3 regions of the Amphibacillus indicireducens genome follow, and region 3 is predicted to be linked to each of the others. Evidence: riboswitches for the same ligand, from Rfam matches in the RefSeq annotation. Region 3 holds a riboswitch; each other region holds the start of a gene.
What was found. A riboswitch is a leader RNA that binds a small molecule or an ion and turns the genes downstream of it on or off. The one in region 3 is predicted to bind thiamine pyrophosphate.

Region 1 (11,098 bases), on a different contig from region 3:
CCATAATTAGCGGTATATTTACATACTTTTTTATTACACCGATTTATCGAGCGAATTCGCAATTTCTTGTTAATCAAAATCAATCGACATCAACAGTGGAGTTAAATGAAATAAGGACAAACGTTGAATTAATTAATACGTATAGTGTCATTATTAGAAGTAATCGAATCCTTAACGAAGTCGTCGACGAATTACAATTGACGATCACAGCAGGAGCTCTTGCTGAAAAAATTTCCGTCAGTAATGAAGGCGGATCACAAGTTGTTACCGTAACGGCGACAGATCCCGATCCAGCTATGGCAGTTGATCTTGCTAACGTAACAGTTGAAGTATTCCAAGATCAAATTGATGAATTAATGAATGTTGATAACGTCAATATTTTAAACCCAGCAGTATTACCAGCAAATCCATCGCCAGTCAGTCCAAACCTTACTATGAACATTGCGATTGCATTCGTTCTAGGTGGTATGGTCGGCGTAGGACTTGCGTTCTTACTTGAATACTTAGACACAACTGTGAAAACGGAAGATGACGTTGAAAGAATCGTCGGCCTTCCGGTTATCGGTATCATATCAAAAGTTAAAGACAGTGATTTAATCAATCCGCACCAACAAGCACTCACACGTACAGGAAGAGAAAGGGGCGCAACATTCGATGGCCAAACAAAAAAGACCAGTTAAACAATCGATCAGACATTTAATTACAAAATTGAATCCACGCTCACCAATCTCAGAGCAATTCCGAACGATCCGGACAAATTTGCAATTTACCGCAGTTGATGGTGCCCTCGAGACAATGCTCGTAACATCAGCCGGTCCATCAGAAGGAAAATCATTTACGATCGCTAACTTAGCTGTCGTTTTTGCCCAACAAGAAAAGAAAGTGCTCTTAGTTGATGCAGATATGCGCAAACCAACTGTCCACTATACATTTAGAGTCGACAACCGTCGTGGACTAAGTAGTGTGCTTGTCGGTGAGCACGAACTTGATGAAGCAACGATCAAATCAGATATCCCAAATCTAGAGATCTTACCATCCGGACCGATTCCACCGAATCCATCGGAACTGCTAGGCTCAAATAAAATGCGTCACTTAATTGAAGCAGCAAAAGAATTATACGATCTCGTGGTTTTTGATACACCACCTGTTTTGGCGGTAACCGATGCACAAATTCTAGCTAACTTTGTTGACGGCTCACTACTCGTCATCCGTAGCAAACAGACAGATCAAGAATCAGCAATCAAAGCGAGAGAATTACTCGAACCAGCTAAAGCCAAACTACTTGGCTCCGTCCTAAACGATCTTGAAACATCAAAAGATCAATATTACTATTATGGTGAATAAAACTTGTGCAACTCGCACAAGTTTTTTTGTTGTCAGAAGTCAAGCATGGCTCAAGTTAATGATGAAACAGAATAATTATAGTAAAAAAATAATGTAAATTAGAACTATGCTCCAATTTATTTTTAAAAAAGGTATATTTATTACCGAAAAAGAATATAATGTTACTAAGTTGTGTTATAATAATATCAGCTTAATTAGGGGGGATTCCATGTCTAGTATAATTAGAGTTAAGAAAGTTGAAATTAGGAATTTAAAAAATGTGAAAAAGGGTGCCTTTAATATTAATGTGAATTTCGACAACATGGATAAAGCTGATGTAATCGGATTATATGGTCAAAATGGTTCGGGAAAAACCGCTGTTGTTGACGCATTTCAATTACTGAAAACGTTATTATCCCCTAAAAATAGGGGGTTGCCAAAGCTAGATCAACATTTGATTTATCATAATGAAGAAGCGATTCAACTAACTTTTACTTTTATTAAAAAAAATATAGATGGTGAGTTTTTTATAAAATATCGAGTAACATTAAAAGCAAATGAATCCAATGACAAGGATGATCAGGTTTTGAAAGTATACCAGGAAGAACTTTCATATCGCGAAAATATAAAACATAAAAGGTATAAGTCACTTATTAAAAAAAATAATGATGATATTTCAATCCGCAATCATCATGTAGATTCGATGAGTGAGACTGGGAAAGTATCGGTATTGGTGGCTAATAAGATGTCGAAAGGAAATTCAACGTCATTTGTCTTCAGAGAAGAACTAAAGGAAAGCTTAGAATTGTATTTAAGTAAAGTGGAAAGAAATATTATCAACTGTTTATTGCATGAATTTGATAAAGATTTTCACGTCATTAATACAACGCATTATGGGTTATTAATTGCTAACATAATGATGCCATTTAGTGTTCATATTGATAATAAACGTGGTCATATTCCTTACGATTTAGAGGATACAATGGTTTTTCCTGAAGAGGTTTATGAAGTAATGAAAAAAGTAATCGAGCAAACAAATATTGTTTTAAAAAATATTGTTCCTGGATTAGAAGTAAAAATCAATATGATAAGCAAAGAAAAAATGGATGGAGGGATACAAGGAATACGACTGGAATTACTATCAGTCAAAAATCAGATCGAGCTTCCTTTACGGTGTGAATCAGAAGGAATTTTAAAAATTATTTCAATCTTAACTACTCTAATTGCCGTTTATAATAATCCAAATGCATGTGTGGTGATTGATGAACTTGATTCTGGTATCTTTGAATATCTTTTAGGTGAAATTTTAGAGGTTATATCTGAAAGTGGTAAAGGTCAACTCTTCTTCACATCTCATAATTTGAGGATTTTAGAAGTATTACCGATCAATAATTTATGGTTCACTACTGCAAATGCTGAAGATCGCTACATTCAACTAACAGGTGTAAAGAAGTTAAACAACGCAAGAGATGTTTATTTGCGTGCAATTCAATTGGGTGGTCAAGAAGAACAAATATACGAAGAAACAAATTCATTTGATATTAAGCGGTCATTTAGAAAAGCGGGCATTTCAAATGAGTAGACGGCTAAAGAAAGTGATCATAGTGCTTGTTGAAGGTGAGACGGAAGAAATATTGTTGATAGAAAGATTGCGAAAGATTTTTCCGGAAAGCCAGATTCATTTTGATGTTCAAAGAGGTGATCTGTTTTTTGATCTTAACAGAAGACAGAGCGCGATAAAAAACGTTATTGGAGATGTAATAACATCAATTATGAAAGTAAGGAAGTATAAAACCGTTAGAATTGGCATCCGCCAATTCTCTCAACCGCACAGAAAAAGCGATCATCGTGAACAAATGAACTAAACTGACGACTTCCTGATCCATGATTGGGAAATCGTTAGTTTTTATTTTGTAGGAGAAAATTTATGTTACAATAAAAGTAAAGGCATCAAAATATGAGACATTAAAAAGGGAGTTGCTAGCAATGGAGAAAAAAATCAAGGAACTGACTCTACAATTGCTATATTTAACATCATGGCAAGAAGATGATCTCCCCGAAAATATGAGGAGGAGCTGGAAAGGGTATCCATTTGATATTTTAAATGAATTAACGGATCAAGACCTTATTCGGGGGAGTTATAAAGCGAAATCAGTCTATTTAACAAAGGCGGGTATTGAAGAAGCAAGACGCCTACTTGATGAAAATGACATTAATGATGATGACAGATAATTGTAAAACTGCAAATAACATTAAATATGAACGGAGTGAGAAATATGACAAAGGTCGGCAGGAATGATCCATGTCCTTGTGGAAGTGGCAAGAAATATAAGAAATGTTGTATCAATAAACAAAATCAAGTAGAACGGAAACCAATCGAACCATTTTTTAATCATCTATCATATGAAGAAGTGGATGAATTGAGTACTGAACAGATTATTGCCCAATTAAAAGATTTAGGTGTCCCTTTTGAACGAGACCAATTTTTAAAAGATATTGAGGAGTATTATTCAGCGGAGGATATTTCAGAAGATTGGTTTAGCGATTATCAACTCGTTATTGGTGGAAGAATGGAAGACTTCCCTTGGTTAGCAGCATCTATTTTGTGGGATCGATTGGCCAAACCAAAGAATTTATCGATGGAAAAAATGTATCAATTGATTGAGGATGGTTATGATTGCTTAGGGAAAGATGATCCTGTTTCAGCTTGTGATCATTGGTTGAAAGCTTGGGAGGGGATTAAATATAGGGTAAGCCCTGTCTTTCAAACCCTTGATTACTTGGAAGAACGCTACAGAGGAAGCTTTTATGTCAGTGAATTTTGTCAAAACTTAGAGATGGAACTTTTCAATGCAAGTTTAGAAGATCCTACTTATTTAGAAATTAGAATACAGTATTGTCAGGAGTTTTGTCGTCTTTTCCCTTCTGAGGATCAGAATATTATGTTTAATATGAGACGTGCGATTGCAGACTCTTATGGATCGCTAAAACAATTCAATGAAGCGGAAGCTGCGTTCGAACAATTAGCCAAAGATTTTAGTGATAATCTGTGGACCTTTATTGCGTGGGGAGATTATTATTCTGAAAAGCAAGATCGCGATATCCAGAAGGCGAAGGAAAAGTATGAAAAAGCTTTATCTATTGGGAAAGCCACCAATGACGCAGATGCTTTTGTGGTGGAAGAGCGCCTGGAAAGTTTAGAGGAGTACCCTTTTTAAGAAAAAAGGGAGGGAACTGGCCAGTGCCAGTTCCAACTGCCATCGAATCGGTCAAATCCTTCAATTTGTGAGCGATCGCCCGCAACCATCGTGCGTTCGCCCACAAATCGAAAATATCGCCCGCAACGACTGTGCGATCGCCCGCAAATCCCAAATTTCGCACGCAAACGCTGGATTTCGCGCGCAAACGCTGGATTTCGCGCGCAGATCGAAAATTTCGCGTGTAAATCCCAAATATCGCGCGCAGATTCACAATTTCGCGCGTAAATCTCAAATTTCGCGCGCAAATCCAAAACATCGCGCATAACCCAATATATTCCACCCAACCCAAACAGTCAGATCCCTTGCAACTCCACCCCAAATCCTCTATAATGGTACCAGGTAATAAGAAAAGTAAATAGTTCAAGCCTACAAGGGGAGCTGATTTAAGTCGGCTGAGAAATAACACGTATTGTTCTGACCCTATGAACCTGTTAGTTAATTCTAGCGTAGGGATGGTGGCTTTTTTGATGGCATTTATGCAAAGTAACGAGTAATGTGAGCGGGTTCCCCATCAGGAAGCATCCCCTTGGCACATTACTTTTTTTATTTTCTAAACGGTGTTCAAAAAGTCCGGAAAAAATGACACGGCGAATTTCTTTGTTAGCTTGCTTTTTTAGTTGCTCATGTATTTAAACACATACATTGTGCTACTCAAAGCTGCGCTGCCTCGAAAATCTTGGCCCATTTTATCCTCCTTTTGAACTCGATTAAAAGCAAAATCCAAAAAACAAGGGGGAATTTTTACAATGCAATCAAAAAGAACGTTATTTTTAATCGAAATTGCAATCTTTACAGCACTAGCACTCATCTTAGATCTACTACCGTTTCTATCATTTAAAGTTTGGGCACAAGGTGGATCAATCTCATTCGCGATGATCCCAATCTTTATTGTTGCCTTTCGTTGGGGATTAAAAGGCGGGCTAATTTCAGGTTTCCTATTAGGTATCCTTCAAGTCGCAACAGGAACCGCCTGGATCGCACACCCAGTTCAAGGGCTACTCGACTACCCAGTCGCATTCTTAGTCCTGGGCTTTGCAGGTTTGCTCGCGCCAGCCGTCCAAACAGCCTTAAAAAATAACAATACAAAACGCTTTATTAGTATGGTCACACTCGGCGTACTGATCGGCGTGACACTCAGATTTATCGCCCACTTTGTTGCGGGCGTCGTTTTCTTTGACTCACTAATTGATGGTATGAATATCTGGGTCTACTCACTCGTTTACAATGGCTCATACCTCATCCCATCATTTATCATTAACGTCGCAGCAGTTAGTTTCCTATTCAACAAACGCCCGAATCTAATCGCAGCAACAACAAAGTAAACAAAATCAGATCCGCTCACATTACCAATCAAAAATCGGCACATCCCACCAGATGCGCCGATTTATTTATACAAACTTAAACCAAACGTCATAAATGTGAACAAATAGTGAAAAATGACCATTTTTAAACACACTAAAAACACTCTAAAAAAATCATGCTATTAAGTACATAGAACAATTGTTATAATCGGCTCGCAATTAGTTCTAATTACCCTAAAATAACCTAAACGCCCACCAACGAATAGGCAATTGTACTCAATTAAAAGTATAGAATTATGGTAAAGAGTCACAAAGCTGGTTCCATTCTATGAAGATAACTGGTATAATTAAAATGCTGTAGAAAAATAGAAGCTAAGGAGGTTGTTAATCGATGATTGACATCCATTGTCACATTTTACCCGGCGTAGACGACGGTGCTAAACACCTAGAAGACAGTGTCGCCATGGCACAACAAGCCATAACAGAAGGCATTCATACGATTATCGCAACCCCACATCATAAAAACGGGCGCTACAATAATCCAAAAAACTCAGTCCTAGCCGACCTGACCAGACTCAACGAGCGAATCCAACAAGAACAGATTCCACTCACGATCATACCGGGACAAGAAGTCAGAATCCACGGCGAACTGATCGAAGGCTACCAACAAGACGAAATCCTAACATTAACAGGAACAAGTCGCTATCTCTTTGTCGAATTACCAACAAACCATATTCCACGCTACACGGAACAAATACTATTCGACATCCAAATGCGAGATCTCGTCCCGATCATTGTGCACCCAGAACGAAACACGGCACTCCAAGAACAACCAGAGCGCCTCTATCACTTCGTTCAAAACGGCGCACTAACCCAAATTACCGCCGGCAGTCTAACAGGCAAATTTGGCACAAAAATCAAAAAATTTACCAATGAAATAATCGAACATAACCTAACCCACTTCGTCGCATCAGACGCACACAACACGAAATCACGCGGGTTCAATATGCTCGACGCCAATCAAGAAATCAACCAAAATTACGGGCAACACACACTCTACACATTCATGGACAACGCCCAACATATACTCGACAACGAGAAGATCTACATTGATGAACCAGCAAGAATTAAACGCAAAAAATTCTTCGGACTCTTTTGAAAAAACTCACCCTACTTATATAGAGGGGACTGACAGATTCACTCACGAATAACGTTGGCACACGCTAACGAATAGATACAAAAAAAGGGGCAGATTTGAAATGGCAAAAGTTAAAAAGGCAATTATTCCAGCAGCAGGTTTAGGGACACGATTTTTACCAGTGACGAAAGCAATGCCAAAAGAAATGCTACCGATTGTTGATAAACCAACAATTCAGTATATCGTTGAAGAAGCAGTCGCTTCAGGGATCGAAGACATTATTATCGTGACTGGTAAAGGAAAGCGTGCGATTGAAGATCATTTTGACTTCGCACCAGAACTCGAACAGAATCTAAAAGAAAGAAACAAGCTCGACTTATTACATAAAGTTGAACAATCAACGAACTTAGCTGATATTCACTATATTCGTCAAAAAGAACCGAAAGGACTTGGACATGCGGTTTGGAGTGCCCGGAAGTTTATTGGTGATGAACCATTTGCCGTTCTTCTCGGTGACGATATCGTTGAAAGTGATGTGCCATGCTTAAAACAATTAATCAACCAATTTGACGAAAAACAATCATCGATTATCGGTGTTCAAACAGTACCAACTGAACTTACTGAACGTTACGGAATTGTCGATCCAGGCGAGAAGGTCAATGGCCGACTCTGTGAAGTTGACCACTTTGTTGAAAAACCAAAACTAGGAACAGCACCATCAAATCTAGCAATCATGGGACGCTACATCTTTACACCAGAAATCTTCCGCTTTTTAGAGCGCCATCAAATTGGTGCAGGCGGAGAAATTCAGCTAACAGATGCAATCCAAATGCTAAATGAAATTCAAAAAGTATACGCTTATGACTTCGAAGGTCGTCGTTACGACGTTGGAGAGCAACTTGGCTTTATCCAAACGACGATTGAATTTGCACTTAAAAACAAAGAAATCGGCGCAGACGTGAAGAAAATGCTACTCGACTTAACTGACAAATTTTAATGAATAAATGGAAAAGTGGTGGGGTCTCCCACCGCCAACATCAATGACTTTCAGAATTTTCAAAAAAGGAGCGAGTGATCATGTCCTATCGCAAACGACTAACTCTACTGATATTGCTTGACTCACTAATCGTCGGATCAGCTATCTTTCTAGCATCATGGGTCGTTTACCCATCAAGACCGCATTGGTCAACGAGAACCATTGTTATTAGTGCAATTGCCTTACTCACGTTTCACTTTGTATTCGCCTTTTTGTTTAAGCTCTACCAAAAGGTCTGGTCATATGCGAGTATTAGAGAATTGCAAGCAATTGTTTATTCAGTCACTTTAACGAATTTAGCAACAGCGATCGTCCAATTCTTAGTCAATGACTTTACTATTTATCGCCGAGCAATGCTCGTAACCTGGCTGATTCATATTACACTCATCGGAGGCTCACGTTTTATTTGGCGCGTCTTCCGTGATCATTATATCAATCCGAACCCAAATCAAAAACGCACACTCATTGTCGGTGCAGGTGATGCCGGTGTGATGATCGTCAGACAACTGACAAATGGTCAAACAGACACGGATTTAAGACCAATCGGCTTCATCGATGATGACCCAGCTAAACAAAAAATGCACGTCTATAATTTGCCTGTACTCGGAACAACACTGGACATTGAACAAATTGCAGAAACACAAGCAATCGATCATATTGTGATCGCCATCCCGTCATTACGAAATGGCGAACTCGCAGATATTGTCACACGATGCAACGAGACAGATGCAAAAGTTCAAATCTTACCGAAAATAGAAGACCTTGCAACAGGAAAAGTTTCCGTCCAAATGTTACGAAGCATTGACGTAGAAGACGTACTCGGGCGTCCGCCAGTCAAACTCGATATCGGTTCAATCTCAACATATGTCACTGGCAATACAGTCATGGTCACAGGCGCAGGTGGCTCAATCGGATCCGAAATCTGCCGACAATTAATGCGCTTTACACCAGCTAGAATTTTATTAGTTGGCCATGGCGAATTCAGTATCTATTCAATTGAAAAAGAATTACAAAAAAAATATGGAAAAACAGGCACAGAAATCATTCCAATTATCGCAGACGTACAAGATCGCGACCGGATTTTTAATATCGTTAAACAATATCAACCGTGGATTATTTACCATGCAGCAGCACACAAACATGTGCCATTAATGGAACATAACCCACACGAAGCAATTAAAAACAACGTGATCGGAACGAAAAACGTCACTGAAGCAGCCGATGCTTTTAACGTACATACCTTTGTCTTAGTCTCAACCGACAAAGCCGTTAACCCAACAAACGTAATGGGCGGGACAAAACGACTTGCGGAAATGATCGTCCAAGACTTAGCAAACCGAAGCAAAACAAAATTTGTTGCCGTCCGCTTTGGTAATGTACTCGGGAGCCGTGGCTCAGTCATCCCATTATTTAAAGAACAAATTGAAGAAGGCGGACCAGTCACGGTGACACACCCTGAAATGACCCGTTACTTTATGACCATTCCAGAAGCAACAAGACTTGTGATCCAAGCAGGAACCCTCGCCCGAGGCGGAGAGATTTTCGTCCTTGATATGGGCGAACCCGTCAAGATTGTCGACCTAGCCAAGAACCTAATTAAACTATCAGGCTATTCAACTGACGAAATCGAAATCAAGTTTTCAGGCATTCGCCCAGGCGAAAAAATGTACGAAGAACTACTCGGAGAAGACGAAATTGATCCAGAAGAAGTCTATGAAAAAATCTATATTGGCCGAACCGATCAAGTTGACATCACAGAAGTCTTACAATTAATCGATCAATTCGAACAACTTGATAACATCCAAGTCAAAAACGCCATTATGGACATCGTTTTTGCCGAACAAAAGATCAAATCTAGCATTTCTTAATCAAACTGTAATCATATGATGTATATTTTTTAACAAATCTCAGTTAAAATAAAAGTTAAGTCTAAGAATGTGAGTTTAACTGACAAGTAACAGTACACAGGGGGAAAACAATCATGAGCTACAATGACCATCAAGAGACTAATCGACATTTTATTATCACTATTAGGCATCATTTTGTTATCCCCCATTTTTCTTATTCTAATTATTGCTATTAAAATTGACTCGCGAGGACCCGTGCTTTTCAAACAAAAGCGCATCGGGCTCCACAAGAGTCATTTTTGGATGTTGAGGTATGGTTAAATTACGCGCAAAGAGAGTGAAATATAAGTAGGCATTGAAAACAACGTGGGGCTATTTTTGATGAAACTGGTTGCTATGATTGCAATATTGGGAATTTTTAATGTGGTAGCTGTTCGAAAATTAAAGGGATTCAAAAGCAAGGCGTGAGAAAGTGCGGACCGCTGATTTAAAGGGCTGGATATGGAGATTAGGGGACTATATAAAATGTGCGGATGCGAGTGGCTGATAATGCATGTAAAGTTACTCGTGAAGATGCTAAAGGCAAAGCGGATTTAGAAGATGAGAAGTACAAAGCAAGGATCAAATAACAAAAGTAAAGAGTGATTTTATTGAACATGTCAAAAGGACACAAAATAAATTGTAGAAGGATAAGAGTTAATCCTATTGAATTCGATGCGCTTTAAAGTCAACTGAAAAGGATTTCTTTAGAACTCAAATTAATGATTAATTTACAAGGTGAGAACAATGGATAAAAAACCCGATGGCTTTACTTTAATAGAATTAATTGTTACAATCGCAATACTAGGCATCGTTGCTGCGATAGCTATTCCTAGATTAACTGGGTTTAAAAACATGGCAGATGAAAGGGTATGTGTTGCTAATCGAAAAATTGTAGAAAAGACGTACACCGCTTTTCTGCTTGAGAACGAGATAGGTGACGTTGGTTTTAATAGTTTTATGTTAGCGAATTTTAATGAAGTCTGTCCATCTGTCGGTGTGATCGGTTATGAAGATGATAAGGTTAAGTGCAGTGTACATGAAGTTGGAAGTGAAAGTGATGAAGATGATCCGTCTGGGGATGAAGTTCCTTGGTTATAAACGGCTCTCCGCTATCTAGTGTTGAAGTATTAAATTGCTAGTGATAATTTAGT
Region 2 (8,632 bases), on a different contig from region 3:
ATGTGTTTCATTTATTGGTGACAAAATTAAGTCATGAAACTGTTTTTTCAAATATTATTCGTATGGTTGAAGAAGCGCAAAATCGCCCATCGAAAGTTGCCAAATTTATCGATCGGATCGAATCAAAATATGTGATGACCGTCTTAATTGTCGTACCAATTTTTATTGCGATCCTATATTATTTTATCGACCTCGATTTTCAAGAAGCGTTTTATCGCGGAATGGTCTTATTAACCGTTGCCAGCCCTTGTGCCTTAGTCGCGTCGGCCACACCTGCGACACTGAGTGCGATTAGTAACGGTGCCAAAAATGGTGTTCTCTTTAAGGGTGGCGCGGCGATGGAGGCGCTTAGCTCGATGGACATTTTATATAGTGATAAAACTGGAACATTAACGTTTGGTGAATTTCAAGTGATTGAACATGAAATGGATCGAGAGATTTTAAAAGAAGTTGTTTATATTGAGCAGCAATCGACTCACCCAATTGCTGATGCGATCGTAGCTGCTTTTAAAGATATTGATCTTGATTCGGTCGATCAGCGAGAGCCTGTCGAAGAAATTGCTGGTTCTGGGATTAAAAAAGGCGAGATAATTGTTGGTAAGCCTTCGATCTTTGACACGTACAATGATCCAGACAACTATCGTGGTAAAATCACAGCTGGCTACACGACCGTTTTTGTTGGCATCGACGATCAAATTGTCGGCTACTTTACCCTCGCCGATCAGATTCGCGATGAATCTGCTGAAGCTGTAGCTGGATTCCAAGCTGAAAAGATTAAAGTCTCATTGATTACTGGTGACAATGAAATGGTTGCCAAGAAAGTCGCCAACGAAGTGAATGTTGATGACTATTTTGCCAATTGCTCACCTGAAGACAAAATAAAATTTGTCCAAGAAAATCAGGCAATGGGGCAGGTTGTTGGCATGATCGGTGATGGGATTAATGATGCACCAGCACTAGCTAATGCTGATATTGGGATCGCAATGGGCAGTGGCTCATCTGTAGCGATGGAGTCAGCAGACGTAGTGATTGTGAAAAATAATTTAGCGAAATTGCTTTATAGTTTTAAGCTAAGTCAAAAGTTAAATAAAATTATTATTCAAAACGTGATTTTTTCAATTGTAGTGATTGTCTCATTGATTGGTTTAAATATTTTTGGTTGGCTAGGTTTGCCGTTGGGTGTTGTTTTTCATGAAGGATCAACGATTTTAGTGATCTTAAATGGTTTGCGATTATTGAAGCAAAGTAAAGCTTAGTCTGATGCGAGTTCTATCACAGAGAGCTGTTTGCTTTGAAGGGAATAATGACTCCCTTAAAATAACCTTTGCCTTTTTTTGAATCATCACTCATATTAATTGTATGAGTTATAACCTTTAAGGAGCTGATCTTTTGGTGAAAAACAGCAAATACTCGATACTTATAGCATTTGTCTGTATGATCATTTTTGTCATCATCCGATTTACAGATTTATCTGTCATTCCTTTATTGGGAGCAACAGTTATTTTATCCATTATTGGGATCATACTTGGGTTTCGATCAAAAAATCCTTTAATAACAACGATTCATTTTTTAATCTTATCGTTCTCTTTATTGGTCCTGTTCTTTTTGTTAATGCTTCATGGTAGAGCAATTAATGGTTAGTTACAACCTGAGTGTATCAACTTGTAATTTTATGTTAGACGTGTTATCGTTGAGTTAATTCAATAGCTTTGACTACTAGGGGTGCCGATCGGATCGGCTGAGAGGAAAGAATTCAATCTTTCTAACCCTTTTGAACCTGATCTAGTTCATACTAGCGGAGGGAAGTAGCACTTCTTTAGCCTATCAGGTTCTTCTTTCGCTGCAATTGACAGCTTTTAGTCAACGCAACAATAAAAGGAGGACTATTTTTTATGAAAAAAACAAATCAATTGACACTGATTGCGGCCTTTATTGCCATTGGTGTCGTCGGGGCGAGCTTTCTCTGGTTTCCAACTGGGATTGCGCAAGCCTACCCTGTTCAGCACGCGATTAATGTGATTAGTGCCGTTATTCTTGGTCCAATTCCGACAGTCATTATCGCGTTTGGAATTGGGCTTGTTCGCAATGCATTAGGTCTTGGTACATTACTCGCTTTTCCAGGTGGAATGGCAGGCGCATTACTGGCCGGAATCTTTTATCGTTACCGTAAGAAAACAAGCTCTGCAGTAATTGGAGAGATTGTCGGAACCGGAATTGTTGGGTCACTGCTTTCAATACCTGTTGCACGACTGATTATGGGTCAAAGTGTCGGTGTACTCGCTTTTGTACCTGGATTTTTGATCAGTAGTGTGATCGGTGCAGTCATTGCCTCCCTAATTGTGCCGAAATTAAAAACTTATTATCAACGTCATGATTAATCACCACATTTGTGGTGATTTTTTCATCTTAAAATGTCATAATAATAAAGGAAGACTACACTAAGTTGGTGAAAAATGATGCTAATAATAAACGCAAAAATTTATACCGAGCAGGAAATGATGATTGGTCATCTTTTAATCAAAAACGGAAAAATTGAGCAGATTTATCATGATCTTCCGAATGATTTTAACGAACCAATTAAAATGATCGATGCGAACAACTTAAACTTAATCCCTGGTTTTATCGATACTCATATCCACGGAGCAAATGGTGCTGATGTGATGGATGCAACACCAGAAGCAATCGAGACGATGGCAAATTACCTCGTCTCTGAAGGAACAACGAGTTTTCTTGCGACAACGATCACGCAGTCGACAGATAAGATTGAACGTGCACTAACAAATCTTGGCCAGTATCAAAATATTGACACAGGTGCTGAGATGATCGGTATTCATCTCGAAGGACCATTTATTGAAAAATCAAAAGCCGGAGCACAGCCGTTAGAGTATATTATTAAGCCTGATTTAGACTTATTTAATCGGTGGCAACAGCTTGCTAAGCATAAAATTAAAACTGTCACAATTGCTCCAGAGCATGATCGAGACTACCAGTTTACTTCCGCCCTACGTCGAGCAAGCGTTAATGTTTCCGCCGGTCACACGGATGTGAATTTTTCAGGAATAAAAGAAGCCGTTAACCATGGGGTGAATCAAGTGACGCACCTTTGTAATGCGATGAGTGGAATTGGTCATCGTGATATTGGTGTTGTAGGTGGTGCGTTTTTGCTTGAAAAAATTAAGGCAGAAATTATCGCAGATGGTATTCATGTCGACACGAACATGTTAAAATTAATTTATCAAAATATTGGTTCTGAGCGATTGATTTTGATTACTGATGCGATGCGAGCAAAAGGGCTTGAACCCGGTGATTATGAATTAGGCGGTCAGCCTGTTGTTGTGACTGAGGACCGTACTCTTTTGTCTGATGGAACGTTAGCTGGGAGTATCTTGAGGATGATTGATGGGGCAAAACAATTTTTTGCTATGCCTAGTGTTTCGATTCATGATATTATTTTAATGGCGTCAATTAATCCAGCAAAACAGGTCGGTGTTTTTAATCAAAAAGGGTCGATTGAAGTTGGTAAGGATGCAGATTTATTGCTTGTGGACGATGATTTTGATTTGAAACTAACCCTTAAAAAAGGGGAAATCGTATTTCGAGGAGTGAGCCAATGAAAATTGTAAAAGTAAGTGACTATCAAGAAATGAGTGAATGGGCTGGTAAGCAAGTCATTGAGAAAGTTAAGTCAGTCAGGCAGCCTATTCTAGGTTTAGCAACAGGCTCTACACCTGAAGGGCTTTATCGTTATTTAATCGAGGCGAATAAAAACCATGATGTATCTTTTGAAAATGTAACGACGTTTAATTTAGATGAATATATTGGGCTTGATAGAGATGATCCAAATAGTTATCACTATTTTATGAAAGAAAAATTATTTGATCAGATCGATATTGATCCGAATCGAACGCATTTACCAAATGGGGTTGCGGCTGATATTGAGCAGGAATGTTTGGATTACGAGGCTTTGATTAAGAAAACTGGTGTGATTGATTTACAGATTCTTGGTCTAGGTGTGAATGGACATATTGCCTTTAATGAGCCGGGTACGTCATTTACGAGTCGGACACAACGGACGGATTTAGTTGAAGAGACGATTGAGGCAAATGCGCGGTTCTTTGAAAATAAAGCAGATGTTCCGACTCAAGCAATTACAATGGGGATCGAAACAATTATGGAAAGTAAAGAAATTATTTTACTTGCTTCAGGTGAGAATAAGGCTGAGGCGGTTAAGCGATTAGTTGAAGGTGAAGTAACTGAAGACTTCCCCGCTTCGATTTTACAAAAACACCCGCACGTAACAATTGTGATTGATGAAGCAGCTGCTTCATTACTAAAATAGTCAACAACAAAACGCTTAGACCAAAATCTAAGCGTTTTTTATTTGATTATTGACCTATTCTTCTTCTATTTTGATTTTTAATAAGTACACTAAATCATCTTGTTTAATTATTTGTTCAACTGATGCTGCATCCTTTAAATTAACCGTCCTGATTGAATGATTGGTTGTTTCCCTGTACACGGCTAAAATTGTAGGTTCGCCAGTTTTTATTTCAATCGACTCCTGCTCATTTATAATTTCAAAAGAACTGATTACTCCCTCTTGGGGGTTGCGCTCAATAACTCCACGACCGCTTACTCCTGGAGCGTATAGGATCGCTAGTAGATCAGCTGAATCTAAAGTAACTAGCGCAAATCCCAAATGTCCTTCATCCGCTTCATTTAAACTATTTCCATAATTTAAGCTAATTAACGGATCAGCTTGTTTAACTCCATCTACATAGCTGTCCACCCAAAGATTGACCCACTTATTTTCCGCTTCTGGTAAGGTAAATTCAAAATCAAATATGTTTCCTAAGCTCAGATCTTCAAATGTTTCAACATAATTAGAATCTTGGTTGACTCTAAGTGTAGCGACATTATTATTCTTGCTCGTACAACCAGCACTTAAGATTATAATTAAGAATAAAATAAGAACAAAAACAAACTGTTGCTTTTTCAATTTAGCACTCCTTCAGTCTTTTTGAATTTTCTACCTGTATCATAGCATAGCCAGACCAATCTTTCGATTAGATTATTAATTTTTCATTAAATCAATTGAAAACAGTTGCTTTTTTTGTATGAGCGTTTTAAAATGGACGTAGGTTAAAAAGTTGGTCTAGGGAAACTTTTTAGGTGTACCGAACATTAATAGTTAATATGTTACTAAAAAGCTGACCTTAGGGAGCACTTAATTCAACAATGATTTTTCAGAAAAGAAGGGATTTTTATGATGGATGGAAATATACTGCTTGCTTTTGGCTTAACTTTATTTGCAGGTTTAGCAACAGGGATCGGGAGTTTGCTTGCATTCTTCACCAAAACAACGAATACCAAATTTCTCTCATTTGCACTTGGTTTTTCAGCAGGTGTCATGATTTACGTATCAATGGTTGAGATCTTTTTTAAAGCAAAAGATACTTTAGTCGGTGAACTGGGCGAAGTACAAGGCTCATGGATTACTGTAATTAGTTTCTTTGGCGGAATGTTTTTAATCGGTTTAATTGACCAGTTAATTCCACAGGAAGGTAATCCGCATGAAGTTAAAAAGGTTGAAGATATGGCGAAAAAACCTTCAACACTTAAAGATAAGAAACTATTAAAAATAGGAACATTCACAGCACTAGCAATTGCGATTCATAATTTTCCCGAGGGAATTGCAACATTTACAGCGACGCTTCAAGACCCTGCTTTAGGAATTCCAATTGCAATCGCTGTTGCGATTCATAATATTCCAGAGGGGATTGCTGTTTCAGTTCCGATTTATTATGCAACTGGCAGTAAACGAAAAGCATTCAAACTGTCGTTTTTATCAGGCTTAGCTGAGCCTGCTGGAGCAATTATTGCCTATTTATTATTAATGCCGTTCTTAACAGAGACACTTTTTGGCGTTATTTTTGCCAGTGTAGCAGGAATTATGGTGTTTATTTCACTTGATGAATTAATTCCTGCCGCTAAGCGTTATGATGAAACGCACACATCGATTTATGGTGTAATTTCTGGTATGGCGGTAATGGCTTTAAGTTTATTATTAATGCTATAAGAATGAATTTCATAATTACTTATTTGAGTATAAAACACGAACAATTGAGTTAGAGCTAGCACTCGTGATTTCCACTCTAGGCGGACGCTTTCCGCGGGATCGGCCTCAGCTAATTGATAAAAGCTTTCCAAGCTTTTATCACTGGATCTTCGGACGCGATCTGTTCCCGCTGGAGTCGCCGCCTGCCGTTCCAATCACTTGATTGGGCTTCTTTATTTACGTATGATATTGAATTTTAATTTGTAATCATTCGTGTTTTTAATTAGATTTTTGTATTATGAAATCAACTCATAAGTAAAAAAATAGCCTTTGTCCTTGTTAATAAGTGACAAAGGCTATTTTTTTATTCCGGGCTAATTTCATGAACACGATAAAACTCATACAACGACGTCGGCACTTCTTTAATAAAACGTGACATCCCGCCAATCGCAATTAAGGTCAAATCATGCATTGCTCGTGTACAAGCAGTGTATAAAATGTAACGCTCCAATTCATTTAGATATTGATGTGCTGATGCATCATAAACGATCACGCCATCAAACTCAATCCCTTTTGCTAAATAAACAGGAATGACATGGATTCCTTCTTTAAATGTATGCGTTTCTTGATCAATTAACTGAACTTGTTCATATGATTTTGACAACAATTCCGCTAACTCTCGTGCTTCATCCATTGTTTTTGTAATCACCGCAATATGCGGGTATTTACGATTCAAGTAGTTATCAATACAATCATATAGCTTATACTCAGCGATCGTATCATTATCTAGCTCATAGACAATTGGTCTATTTCCATCACGATTAAATGGTTCAATTTGGTTCCCATCTTCAATAAAAGCACGGGTGAACTCAACAATTGGCTGTGTCGATCGATAACTTCTCATTAATTTAATTTGCTCAGTTTTTTCAATCGCGCCCTCAGTTAAAATATTATCGGTTAAACTATGGTAATAAATCGCTTGATTAACATCTCCTAACAATGTCATCCGACTATTTGGATAAATATACGTTAAATAGCGGAGTTGGAACGTTGAGTAGTCTTGTGCTTCATCTAGGATGATATGTTTAATTGCACGATTTTCTTCAAATCCGACAATCATTTTTTCAAAATAAAGAAATGGCGTTGCGTCTTCCCACGTTAGATTATTAGCCTTAAAACTCTCCTTCGTAAACCTAGCCAACTTCAACCAGTCTTGCTCCGTTAACCCTTGACCAGGGTCCGTTTGATCAAATAATTGCATATATGTCCGCTTCGTATTGACAAAAGCAAACTGTTTAATTTTATCCCGCAACGGCTTCACTCTTCGTTTAACCACTTTTCGTTTTAAATAAGATAACTCAAGATCCGCTTGCTGATAATCTTCGAGTTGTTCACGGACTTGATTTTCCATTTTAGCAAATACATCTTGAAGTTCTTCCTTATCTAATAATTCAACTTCATCCTCAACCCAGTCTTCTTTAACCCATTTACGCTCTAGCTGAGTGAGTTTTTCCAAAATCATTTCTGCAACTTTTTCTAAACGCAGCTGAATTGACACATGTTCAGGGAACTGATAAAAAGACTTCGCAAGCTCATCTTTCGTGAAAATAATTTGATCACGGAAACGAATATTTCTAAACTGAAATCCATCATTCAACAATTCTTTCAAATACGTATCTACTCGATTAAGGAAATGTTCGCTCGATTTATAGCGTATCCCTGATAATCGGGACCATGTATCTGTTTCCGTTTCAGAAAAAACAACTTCAATCTGTTCAAATGGTGATTCAACAGTAAACCGAGAACGCAATTGTTGCTCAACATAATGATAAAAGGTCATTTGTTTAATATTCTGCTCACCTAAGTCAGGTAAGACTCGAGAAACATAGCTATTAAACAACGGGTTCGGTGAAAATAAAATCATTTGATCTGCCGTTAGCGTCTCACGATAGCGATAGAGCAAATAGGCAACACGTTGTAAGGCAGCCGATGTCTTTCCACTACCTGCAACGCCCTGAACAACTAGAAACTTACTTGTTTCATTACGAATAATTTTGTTCTGTTCTTGTTGAATGGTTGCAACAATACTGCCCATTTTGGAGCTCGCAAATTGGCCAAGCACATTTTGGAGCATCTGATCACCAATTGTTAAACCCGTATCAAACATTCCTGTTAATTCGCCTTGTTTGATCACATACTGGCGCTTCAGCTCCATCTCCCCTTCTATATCACCATCAATTGTTTGGTAAGAGGCAGGTCCTGGTGAATAATCATAATACATACTCGAAATTGGTGCGCGCCAATCATAAATCAGAAAATCATCCTCATTTTGATCCATCAATGAGGATGTTCCAATATAGATCTGTTCCCTTTCACTACTTCCTTTTTCGGTAAAATCAATCCGCCCGAAATATGGTTTTTCCTTTAAGTCTAAAAGCTTATTCAACTCATTAGCTAATTGACCGTGACTCCGCTCTCTTTCCGATAAAAACTCAGCTTGTTGCTTCAAGCTTGCTTGCGTTTCGATCGCATCATCCAACTCGGTCAAGTTAACGGTCACATCATCCCAAAAAT
Region 3 (11,098 bases):
AGTTAGACAAAATAGGGGGTATCGTTGTGAAGAAAAAAATGATCGGTTTGATTTTAGTATCCTTATTGTTGTTATTCGCTTGTAGTAGTGATGACTATAGTGGCAATTACGCTGACTATGATATGGCGGTTAGTGATGAAGCAAGTTATCAATCTGAAATCGGTATGATGAGTGATGAACAAGCTGACTTTGCGATTGAACCCACTGATCCAACAGCACCTGATCTTGAAAGATTATCAGAAGCAACTCGAAAGATTATTTATAATGCTTATCTTGATTTAGAAGTAAAGCAGTATTTGGATGTGGTCCAAATCATAGAGGAAACGGTCAATGAGATGAATGGCTATATCGTTTCAAATCAAACGAGTCGATTAGATGACCAGTTGCACGAAGGCCATCTTCAACTTCGGATCCCACAAGAGTCACTTGATTTGTTTTTTAATTTTTTAGAAGATAATGATCAGATTTTAATTAATCACCGTGAGTTAACTGGTAAGGATGTAACGGATCAATACGTTGATTTAGCTACACGACTAGAATCTCGTGAGCAACTTGAAGCACGACTTTTAACGTTTATGGAGGAAGCTGAAACAACTGAAGATCTCTTGAATATTTCTAGAGATTTAGCTAATGTTCAGTACGAAATCGAGAGCATTAAAGGGCAGATGAATTATATTGATAATCGATCTGATTTAGCTACTGTTGAGCTTTATATCATTGAACAGCAAACTGAATTTGCTCATGAACAAAATTTAAATATTTGGCAACGAACAAAGGAACAGTGGTTGAACAGTTATAATCGCCTTTTAATTGGTGGCGCTAATTTATTTGTCTTTATCGTTGGAAATTTGCCAGTAATTATCTTGATTGTTGTGATTAGCGGGTTAGTTTATTTTGCTTATCGTAAGCGGAGAGGTAGACGGACGATTGAGTAAAGAGCAAGAAAACCTTCAAGCCTTGATGGTTGAAGGTTTTTCTTATTTACTAAAAAACAGCACTTTTTAATTGTTGTTTTCGGTCGTGGCGTTCGAAGGCTAATTCAATTAGTCGATCGATCAATTTAGGATATGGTAAACCACTTAAGCCCCATAAACGAGGGTACATACTAATTTTAGTAAAGCCTGGAACTGTGTTGACTTCGTTAACAATTAATGTCCCGTCAGGTTTCATAAAAAAGTCAACCCGAGCCATTCCTTCACAATCTAATGTCTTAAATACTTTTAACGCTTCTTCTTGAACATTTTTCGTCTGCTCATTTGTTAAGTCTGCTGGAGCAGATAGTTTCGCTCCAGATTCATCAATATATTTTGATTCGTATGAGTAAAAGCCTGATTGAGGCAAGATTTCTCCAGGAACTGAAGCAATTGGTTCATCGTTCCCAAGGATTGCACATTCAATTTCACGGCCAATGATTGCTTCTTCAATTAGTACTTTATCATCGTACAGAAATGCCTCTTTGATTGCTTGCTCGAATTCGACTTCCGTCTCTACTTTATTAACACCGACCGACGATCCTTGGTTAACAGGTTTAACAAACAACGGTAAACCGAGCTTTTCTTGAACAAACGTGAAATCAATTTCTGCTTGTTGGTATTTTTTATAAACAAGTCCGTTAGCAACATTAATCCCTGCATCTCGTAAAATTCGTTTCGCAAAATCTTTATCCATACTGACTGCAGAACCTAATAAATCAACACCGACAAAGGGCAAATTCAACGTGCGCAACAGGCCTTGGATACTGCCGTCTTCACCTAGAGTTCCGTGAATGATTGGGAAAATAACATCAATTTGCGGTAATGGTTGCTTGGTCTGATAATTATAAATTTGACCTTGCTTTTCACCTGGTAAAACAGCAATTTTAGTTTCTGTTTTTTTCAGTTCAATTGCCTTTGGATCTTGTTCATTTAATAAGAAAGAAGCTTCATCATTAATTTGCCAACTACCTTCTTTATCTACCCCAATTAACACGACGTGATACTTATCACGGTCAATGGCGTCAATAATATTTTTAGCGGATTGTAATGAAACCTCATGCTCTGCTGATTTACCACCAAACACAATTCCAACTCTTATTTTCCCCATCTATTTCAACTCCTTCAACTATTCACCTAAGCTAATTTTAGGTTTTCGGAATAATGCCATTAACCCAGCAATGACATAGAACAAACTAGCTACAAGCGCAATAAAGAATTGGAGAAACCCAATAAAGATGCCCGCTGCTAAAAGAATGACTCCAGCAATTTTAGGTCGTTTATCATTCCGCAAGAGTAAAACACTTACGATACCAACGATTACAGTGATCACTGCTAAGACTATAATAATAATGCCAGCTGTTCTTAATGCTTCTACAAATTCATCATAAGTCGACAGATCTTCTTCAGCTACTTCTTCAACTGACGCATCTTCTAAATACTGTTCGTATAGATCTGTTGCCATCTCATCATCATGGACATTGATCATGGTTGCTCCAGTTACACCGAAGAAAAAGAACACTGCCATCCCCATAATGACCAAGAATATTTCAATTTTCCTATTTATCATAAGTCGTCAACACCTCTTTCTCTGATCTCTTTACATTCTAACATATTGGGTGTTTAACTGACTAATTTAATTATAGTCAGATTCATTTTAATTATGAATCCAACTTAAATACTACCGCTAAGTTTAACGAGAGATTCGGTTGCTAATTTTGGCTGATCTGCTGAAGCAATTTCTGAGATAACGGCTACACCATCTGCTCCAGCTTTTCTAATCTCAATTAAATCAGACTTCGTAATCCCACCAATCGCAACGCTTGGAAGTTTTGGTACTGCTTTAGTAATTTCGATAACTCCTTCAAGTCCAATCGGCTGTTTAGCATCACTTTTAGTTGTCGTTTGAAAAATTGGACCAATCCCGATATAATCAACGGCTAGTTTTTCCGCTTCAATAGCTTGATCAGTGGTTGTTATCGACAGTCCAATCTTCATTTTAGTTGGTGCAATTTTTCTGATGTCTTGAATCGATAAATCATCTTGCCCTACATGAATACCATCTGCGTTAAGTCGGATCGCAAGCTCAAGATCATCATTAATAAAAAATGGCACCTGATACTTTTGACAAAGCTTTTGCATTTGCTCTGCCAATTGAAATTTAGCTTCACCTGTTTTAGCTCCAGAACCTTTTTCACGAAATTGAAAGCAAGTAACCCCACCTTGTAATGCTTGCTCTAAAACGAAGAGCGGATCTTGGTCGTTTACATTTTGACTGCCGAGAATAAAGTAGACTGCAAGCGACGATCGATTAAAATTCACTCCCGTTCACACTCACTTTCTCGATTTGAAGTCGCTCTTCTAAATCGGTTGCTGTGACTCCGCTTAGCGCATCTAAAAAAGCGATGTGGAATTGGCCAGATAATGTCGCTTGTTCCGCCGCTTTTTCTGCTGCAATTGTAAAATAAGCAACCGCTGCAGTTGGTGCAAGAATATTAGATTGATTTGCAGCTAAAAAAGCCGCCACAACCGATGATAGTAAGCAACCTGCTCCCGTTATTTTTGTTAATAGTGCTGAACCATTTGTTAGTTTAATAATTGTTGCTTGGTCAGCAATAAAATCGGTTTTCCCCGTCATCACAATCGGTATAGCCAATTTTTCGATTGATTGTCTAATCACTATTTCCCCATCCAACTGTTCTGTTGCATCGACACCTCTCATATCCGCTTTTAGTCCAGCTAAATGACTAATTTCCGCTGTGTTTCCCCGGATTAAGTTGATCTCTAGTTCAGATAATAGTTTGCGTGCTGCTTCAGTTCGGAACTTTGTTGCCCCAACGCCAACCGGGTCAAAAACAATCGGAATACCTTTTCGATTAGCAGCACGTCCAGCAACGATCATCGTTTCTAATAATTCCTCAGTTAATGTCCCGATATTTAAAACGAGCGCATCTGATTGTGTTGTTATTTCTGCAACCTCACGTCGTTCATGCGCCATAATCGGTAAGGCGCCAAGTGCATAGAGTCCATTTGCGGTAAAATTCATCACAACTTGATTCGTTATATTATGAATCAACGATTGTTTTTGTTTAACTTGGTCAACAATCTCAATGATCGATTGTTTCATTTCGAATAACCTCTTTCATTTGGCAATCCTTTGAGGCGATAACCCCAATGATTTGTTGGGCCATTTCCCTTGCCTAACTTTAAAGAATAACGAATCGCATCAGTAATATAAACTTTCCCTCGTTTAACCGCTTCAAGAACCGATTTCCCTTTCGCCAGTTCTGCCGTGATCACCGCAGAGAATGTACACCCTGTTCCGTGTGTATGAGGCGTGTCAAAGCGCTCTGATATAAGGTGATGAATCTGGTTACCATCATAAAAAACATCGACCGCACCACCTTCAAGGTGACCACCTTTCACCACAGCTGTCTGTGCACCAAGTTCATTGACAATTTCGATAGCAGCCTCTTCCATTGCTCTAATCGTCGTCACTTTTCTCCCGACTAATATTTCAGTTTCAGATAAATTAGGCGTCACAATTGTAGCAAGCGGGACTAAACGTTCTTTAATCATCGTTTGAGAAGCTTCTTCCATTAATACATCTCCACTTGTAGCAACCATGACTGGATCTAAGCAATAAGGGATCGCTCGATATTGTTCAAAATAATCAGCAATTAACTCCATCATCTCAATTGTTGCAATCATCCCTGTTTTAATTGCGTGTGGTTTAATATCAGTGAAGACAGACTTGAGCTGTTGTTCAATAAAAGCAGTCGGTAAATTATGAATGCTTTGCACACCTAATGTATTTTGGGCGACTGCAGACGTTAAAACACTCATACCATAAACTTCACGTTCCTGAAATGCCTTTAAATCGGCTTGAATGCCTGCTCCTCCTGTTGGATCTGTTCCTGCAATTGTTAAAGCTGTTTTTACATTCATCATTGCTTTCCCCCTTGTGAATTTTTAGAAAACTTGGCATTCGCCAAGCCTTTAGGCGAATGCTTTAGTTGCACTTTTGTAGTAAGAAAGTTGTTATACTTTCTTATCTACGAAATAAAAAAACCACCCCTGAAGTAGGAGCGGTTTACATTATTTAAAGTAGTGTAAGCAATGCTCCACTTTCCTACGTAGGTATTAGCCTAATCAGGTTCAAAGGGACTAAAGAGTTATCTTTATCTCAGCGTCAAACGCGCCCCTAGTGGAAAAATATATAATTTTTTATTGGATCGGTAAATTTCATAATCATTTATACGGATATAAAACACAAATAACCATGTTGGTGCTAGACCGGTGATTTCCACTCTGGGTGGACGCGTTCCGCGGGATCGGCCTCAGCTTGCTAATAAAAACTTTACAAGTTTTTATTAGCGGATCTTCGGACTCGATCTTTTCCCGCCGGAGTCGCCACCCGACGTTCCAATCACTTGATGTGCTGTCTTAATATTATTTATTAAGTCGATACAATTACTGCTCATTCGTGTTTTGCTTTCAATCTAATAATTATGAAATTTACTTAACTTTATACTTATCTAACCATAATATTTGTTCTTAGGCAAAGGTAATGATTATGGGCTAACGGCGCCGATTGAATCGAGTGGCCAGATTCTAAAGACGACTTCACCAATAATTGAATCTTCATGGATCACGCCAAATTCCCGGCTATCATAACTATGTTTACGGTTATCACCCATTACAAAGTATGTGTCCTCTGGGATTTTTGCTGAGCTGAAGTATCTAACCGAAACTTCGTCTGTTTGAATTTCCGTTAAATAATTTTCATCATAGGCAACGTCGTTAATATATAAAGTATCATTAATGATTTCAATTTCGTCACCTGGGAGACCAATCACCCGTTTAACATAATTGTCTTCGCCATTTGGTGCGACAAATGCAATTTCATCAAAGCGATTAATTGAACTGAGCTTACTAATAATAATCCGATCACCATCATATAAGTTCGGTTGCATTGAATCGCCTTTGACGACAGATGGTGTGACAATAAATCCTCTGACTAAAATAACAATCACTAATGCAATCAGAATTGCATATAACCATGACATGATTTCTTTTAACATTTATAACAACCTCTTTTACTCATGCTCTTTTAATAATTATATGCCTTTTTTTAGTGAAAGGCTATCTTCCTTGATTAATTTTGCAAGTTTAGTTGATTTAGATTAGCAAAATTCCAATCATGAGCTTTTTTATGATGATTGTTTTACACGGTCGACAAATTTTTTAACGAATTGCTCAATCTTTTCATCGTCCTCGGGTTCTGGAGCCAATTCAATTTTAAGTAATGGCTCGATGACTTCTGCACCAATTGCTCGAAATTGTTTCGCCATAATTTCCATCGCCGCACCGTAAAACTCATAATATGAATCACATGATCCAAATAGACCGACAACTTTTCCTGATAAGTCTTCATCCCCTAAGTCTTCATGAAAATCTTCCAGTTCAAAAGGTAGGTCTGCATCACCCCATGTATAGGTGCCAAATAAAATGGCATCATAATTTTTTAAGTCGAGTGCCATGATGTCATCAAATTCGACGTGAAATATTTTAACTGTTAGATCGTATTGTTCTACTTGATCACTAAGTATTTGGGCAATTTCTTCCGTATTACCGGTCATGCTCGTATAAACGACTGCTACGTTCATTAACGTCACTCCTATATATTATTTAAAAAATTAATTGTATCTTTTCATATTTATAGTTTAACAAAAAAAATCGATGAAGCCTATTTCTTCATCGATTTTTAGTCAATCTATTTTAAACAGCTTTTACTTTCAAGTTCACATTAATATTATCTCTTGTCGCTTTTGAGTATGGGCAAAAATCATGTGCTAAATTTGCCAACTTCTCGACCTCTTCTTGTGAGACTCCTTTAATATTAACATTTAAAACAACACCAATTTTAACACCTTTATCGTCACTATCTTCCATTAAACTAACTTCTGCAGTTATCTCTGAGTCAATCTCTTTCCTTTGCTTAGATGCCATTAGATTAAGTGCACCGTCATAACAAGCTGCATAGCCTGCTGCAAATAATTGTTCAGGATTCGAGCCTTTCTCATTACCATCAGCTGCCGGATCAACGAGTTTTAAATCGATGATCCCATCATCTGATTTAACATGACCCTCTCTGCCACCCTTAGCTGTAGCGATCGAAGTAAACATAACTTTACTCATTTTATTACCCTCTCCTTAATGATATTTTTGCTTCAACTTAATATTCCTTAATTTCAGATATATTAAACATCATATTTAAAGAGAATTTTAAAAACACCGTATTAGCAAACATTCAAATTGCCCGATACGGTGTTCAAGTTTTAATTATTGATAGCTTAATTTAAAGCAACTGTCTTTTCCCGATTCAGAATTGCTTCTGCGTTCTTGACTCGGGTATCGGTTGGTGGTTTAACACCCTCAAGTGGGTAATCCAAACCAAGTTCTGACCATTTATAAACACCCAGTTCATGGTATGGTAAAACATCGATTCTTTCCACATTCGACAATGTTGCGATAAAGTCAGATAAACGTTGTAACAGTTGGTCATTATCGCTTCCATCCGGAATTAACACATGACGAACCCAGATTGGAATTTGCTTCTCATCTAAATAGTGAGCCATATCTAAAATGTGCTTATTAGATACACCTGTTAATTCTTTATGCATTGCATCATCAATTTGCTTCAGATCATATAAAATTAAATCTGTCACTTCTAATAATGCATCTAATGTTTTGATAAATCGTGGTGAACGGCTAAAGCAGCCACCAGATGTGTCGATACACGTATGAATACCTAGTTTCTTCAGTTCAGTAAATAATTCTAACAAAAATTCTGCTTGGAGAAGTGGTTCACCACCACTGACTGTGACCCCACCATTAGAAGATTCAAAGTATGGTTGGTAGTCTTTAATATCTTCAACAATCTCTGCAACTGTCATTTCTTTACCACCTGACATCTTCCATGTATCAGGGTTATGGCAGAACTGACAACGTAATAAACAACCTTGTGTAAAGATAACATAACGTAGACCTGGTCCGTCTACAGTTCCTAATGTTTCAATTGAGTGAATCCGTCCTTTTACTGTCATGCTGTCCCCTCCCAATTTGATTGCTACATTTTCATGGCAAAAATTATTACTTCCAAACTATTCATACGACAGGTCGTCATCTGAAGACACTTCGCTTTCCGCGGGGATGGCCTCAGCTAACTTTTGTAGCAAAAAACGCTCCAAAAGTGGATCTTCGGCTCATCCTATTCCCGCAGGAGTCTTCGTGTCTTCAAATGACTATGCATAGTTTCTCGTCACCTTTTTAAATTAATGCATACATATAATCTCAAGTCATTTAGTTAAGCGTATTTACTTATTTCTCAATAAACAATGAATAATTTAGAATACCGATACTTATACGATCGGCCATAAGTTTTCGATCGTATAAGTATGGGAGAAGATTAGTCTTCTCCCATATTGTAAAACTTATAGACTTTCGTGGAACGTACGGTTAATAACGTCAATTTGTTGTTCTCTTGTCAACTTAATGAAGTTAACAGCGTAACCAGATACACGGATCGTTAATTGAGGGTATTCCTCTGGACGCTCCATTGCATCTAATAATGTTTCGCGGTCAAATACGTTAACGTTCAAGTGGTGACCTTTTTTCTTAGCATAACCATCTAACATTGCTGCTAGGTTTGCTTTTTGACTGTCAATATCTTTACCTAATGCTTTCGGTACGATTGAGAATGTGTTTGAAATTCCATCTAACGCATAGTCATAAGGCATTTTAGCAACAGAGTTTAATGATGCTAATGAACCATTTGTATCACGGCCGTGTAATGGGTTCGCACCCGGAGCAAATGGCTCGCCAGCTTTACGTCCATCAGGCGTGTTACCCGTCTTCTTCCCATAGACAACGTTTGAAGTGATTGTCAGAATTGATTGTGTATGAACTGACTCACGGTAAGTCTTGTGTTGCTTAATCTTATTCATAAATGACTTAACTAAATCAACAGCGATTTGGTCAACACGGTCATCGTTGTTACCGTATTTAGGGTAATCCCCTTCAATTTCATAATCAACAGCAATTCCGTTTTCATCACGGATTGTACGAACTTTAGCATGTTTGATCGCACTTAATGAGTCCACTACAACTGATAATCCAGCGATACCACAAGCCATTGTTCTTAATACATCGCGATCATGTAGAGCCATTTCAATTCTTTCATAGCTATACTTATCATGCATGTAGTGAATGATGTTTAGTGCATTGACGTAAACACCTGATAACCAATCTAACATGACATCATATTTTTTCGTTACTTCATCATAGTCTAGATACTCTGAAGTTATTGGTGCATAGTTTGGTCCAACTTGTGCTTTTGATACTTCGTCAACACCACCGTTAATTGCGTAAAGTAATGCTTTAGCTAAGTTAACACGTGCACCGAAGAATTGCATTTGCTTACCAATCCGCATTGCTGACACACAGCAAGCAATTCCATAGTCATCGCCATAGTGTTCACGCATAATGTCATCATTTTCGTACTGAATTGCACTTGTTTGAATGGACATTTTCGCACAGAAATTCTTAAAGTTAGCTGGTAACTTAGTTGACCATAATACGGTTAAGTTTGGTTCTGGAGCTGGTCCTAAGTTATCTAACGTGTGTAAGAAACGGTATGAGTTTTTCGTGACTAATGGGCGACCATCTTCGGCAATACCTGCAATTGATTCCGTTACCCAAGTCGGGTCTCCACTAAATAATTCATTATAGTCAGGTGTTCTAGCAAATTTCACTAGACGTAACTTCATCACAAAGTGGTCAACTAATTCTTGAGCTTCTTTCTCTGTCATAACACCATTTTCAAGATCACGTTCGATATAAATATCTAAGAACGTTGATGTACGACCAAGACTCATCGCCGCACCGTTTTGTTCTTTAATCGCTGCAAGGTAACCAAGATATAACCATTGGAAAGCTTCTTGAGCGGTTGTTGCTGGTTTAGAAATGTCAAACCCGTATGTTTCACCTAATTGTTTTAATTCTTGTAATGAACGAATTTGTTCCATATGCTCTTCACGGTCACGGATGACATCATCTGACATCACGCCATTACCACCGATAATTGCAAGATCAGCCATCTTCGCTTCAATTAAGCGATCAACTCCGTAGAGCGCAACGCGACGATAATCACCGATAATACGGCCTCGACCGTAAGCGTCAGGCAATCCTGTTACAACACCTGCACGACGTGCCGCACGAATTTCTGGTGTATACGCATCGAAAACACCTTGGTTATGTGTTTTACGATAGTCTGTAAAAATCTTTTCAACTTCTTCATCTAACTTATAACCGTATGATTCAGCCGAGACTGATGCCATACGAATTCCACCAAACGGTTGTAATGAACGTTTGAATGGTACATCTGTTTGAACACCGACAACTTTTTCTTTGTCTTTATTCAAGTATCCTGCATCATGTGACGTGATTGTTGAGACGATCTTTGTATCTAGATCATAAACACCACCACGCTCACGTTCTTCTTTCGTCAATTCCATAACTTGCTTCCATAAATCATTTGTTGCTTCCGTAGGTCCTGCTAAAAAGTCTTCATTTCCTTCATATAATGTGAAGTTTTTAATAATAAAATCACGAACGTCTATTTCGTTTTTCCAGTTCCCTTCACGGAAACCATCCCAAGGATTGTTTTTTGTAACTTCATCTGCTACTTTCATTTCCGCTACCTCCTCAAATATAATTCAACAATTATTATCTTAATTTAAGTATATACCACTCACTTCTTAAAGAAAAGTGAAAACAAGTGTTTTTTCAAACTGTTATAGTTAAAGTTCATAATTTGTTCATATTTAGTTCATTATTAAACAACCTCTTGTAATTAAGGTGAGTTTTCTGAAAATTCATTGATATAATCACATTTACATTATACAATCCAAAACAATATATCACCTTTTCTTAGTTGGTTATCCCGTCTGTATCAATCTGTTATAATTACATTTTAAGTCCTTATTATAACAGTAAAGCGCATACATTTTGTCCAATCCCACTACTTGATCTACAATAAATTTATCATAATAGCTCTATTGTGA

Region 1: linked by a shared signal. The riboswitch ahead of thiT (energy-coupled thiamine transporter ThiT) and the one ahead of thiD (bifunctional hydroxymethylpyrimidine kinase/phosphomethylpyrimidine kinase) in region 3 are both predicted to bind thiamine pyrophosphate.
Region 2: linked by a shared signal. The riboswitch ahead of thiW (energy coupling factor transporter S component ThiW) and the one ahead of thiD (bifunctional hydroxymethylpyrimidine kinase/phosphomethylpyrimidine kinase) in region 3 are both predicted to bind thiamine pyrophosphate.

Annotation. Positions count from the first base shown of each region.
Region 1 is NZ_BAABDL010000071.1:978-12,075, forward strand. Features, by position in the region: gene ABD814_RS06575 (YveK family protein) at 1-680, shown strand, start outside; gene ABD814_RS06580 (CpsD/CapB family tyrosine-protein kinase) at 655-1,344, shown strand; gene ABD814_RS06585 (AAA family ATPase) at 1,553-2,905, shown strand; gene ABD814_RS06590 (hypothetical protein) at 2,898-3,188, shown strand; gene ABD814_RS06595 (DUF6429 family protein) at 3,310-3,555, shown strand; gene ABD814_RS06600 (YecA family protein) at 3,600-4,541, shown strand; gene ABD814_RS06605 (hypothetical protein) at 4,538-4,846, opposite strand; TPP riboswitch at 4,945-5,053, shown strand; gene thiT (energy-coupled thiamine transporter ThiT) at 5,330-5,905, shown strand; gene ABD814_RS06615 (tyrosine-protein phosphatase) at 6,276-7,043, shown strand; gene galU (UTP--glucose-1-phosphate uridylyltransferase GalU) at 7,144-8,019, shown strand; gene ABD814_RS06625 (polysaccharide biosynthesis protein) at 8,100-9,926, shown strand; partial or broken gene ABD814_RS06630 (sugar transferase) at 10,050-10,220, shown strand; gene ABD814_RS06635 (type II secretion system protein) at 10,692-11,045, shown strand.
Region 2 is NZ_BAABDL010000123.1:40,168-48,799, forward strand. Features, by position in the region: gene ABD814_RS11510 (heavy metal translocating P-type ATPase) at 1-1,256, shown strand, start outside; TPP riboswitch at 1,709-1,821, shown strand; gene thiW (energy coupling factor transporter S component ThiW) at 1,893-2,378, shown strand; gene nagA (N-acetylglucosamine-6-phosphate deacetylase) at 2,457-3,614, shown strand; gene nagB (glucosamine-6-phosphate deaminase) at 3,611-4,339, shown strand; gene ABD814_RS11530 (hypothetical protein) at 4,394-4,999, opposite strand; gene zupT (zinc transporter ZupT) at 5,270-6,079, shown strand; gene helD (RNA polymerase recycling motor HelD) at 6,423-8,632, opposite strand, start outside.
Region 3 is NZ_BAABDL010000077.1:167-11,264, forward strand. Features, by position in the region: gene ABD814_RS07350 (DUF4349 domain-containing protein) at 27-935, shown strand; gene ddlA (D-alanine--D-alanine ligase) at 985-2,082, opposite strand; gene ABD814_RS07360 (DUF4064 domain-containing protein) at 2,101-2,541, opposite strand; gene thiE (thiamine phosphate synthase) at 2,646-3,293, opposite strand; gene thiM (hydroxyethylthiazole kinase) at 3,283-4,098, opposite strand; gene thiD (bifunctional hydroxymethylpyrimidine kinase/phosphomethylpyrimidine kinase) at 4,095-4,922, opposite strand; TPP riboswitch at 5,084-5,187, opposite strand; gene lepB (signal peptidase I) at 5,546-6,055, opposite strand; gene ABD814_RS07385 (flavodoxin) at 6,185-6,640, opposite strand; gene ABD814_RS07390 (organic hydroperoxide resistance protein) at 6,753-7,172, opposite strand; gene pflA (pyruvate formate-lyase-activating protein) at 7,328-8,080, opposite strand; gene pflB (formate C-acetyltransferase) at 8,468-10,726, opposite strand.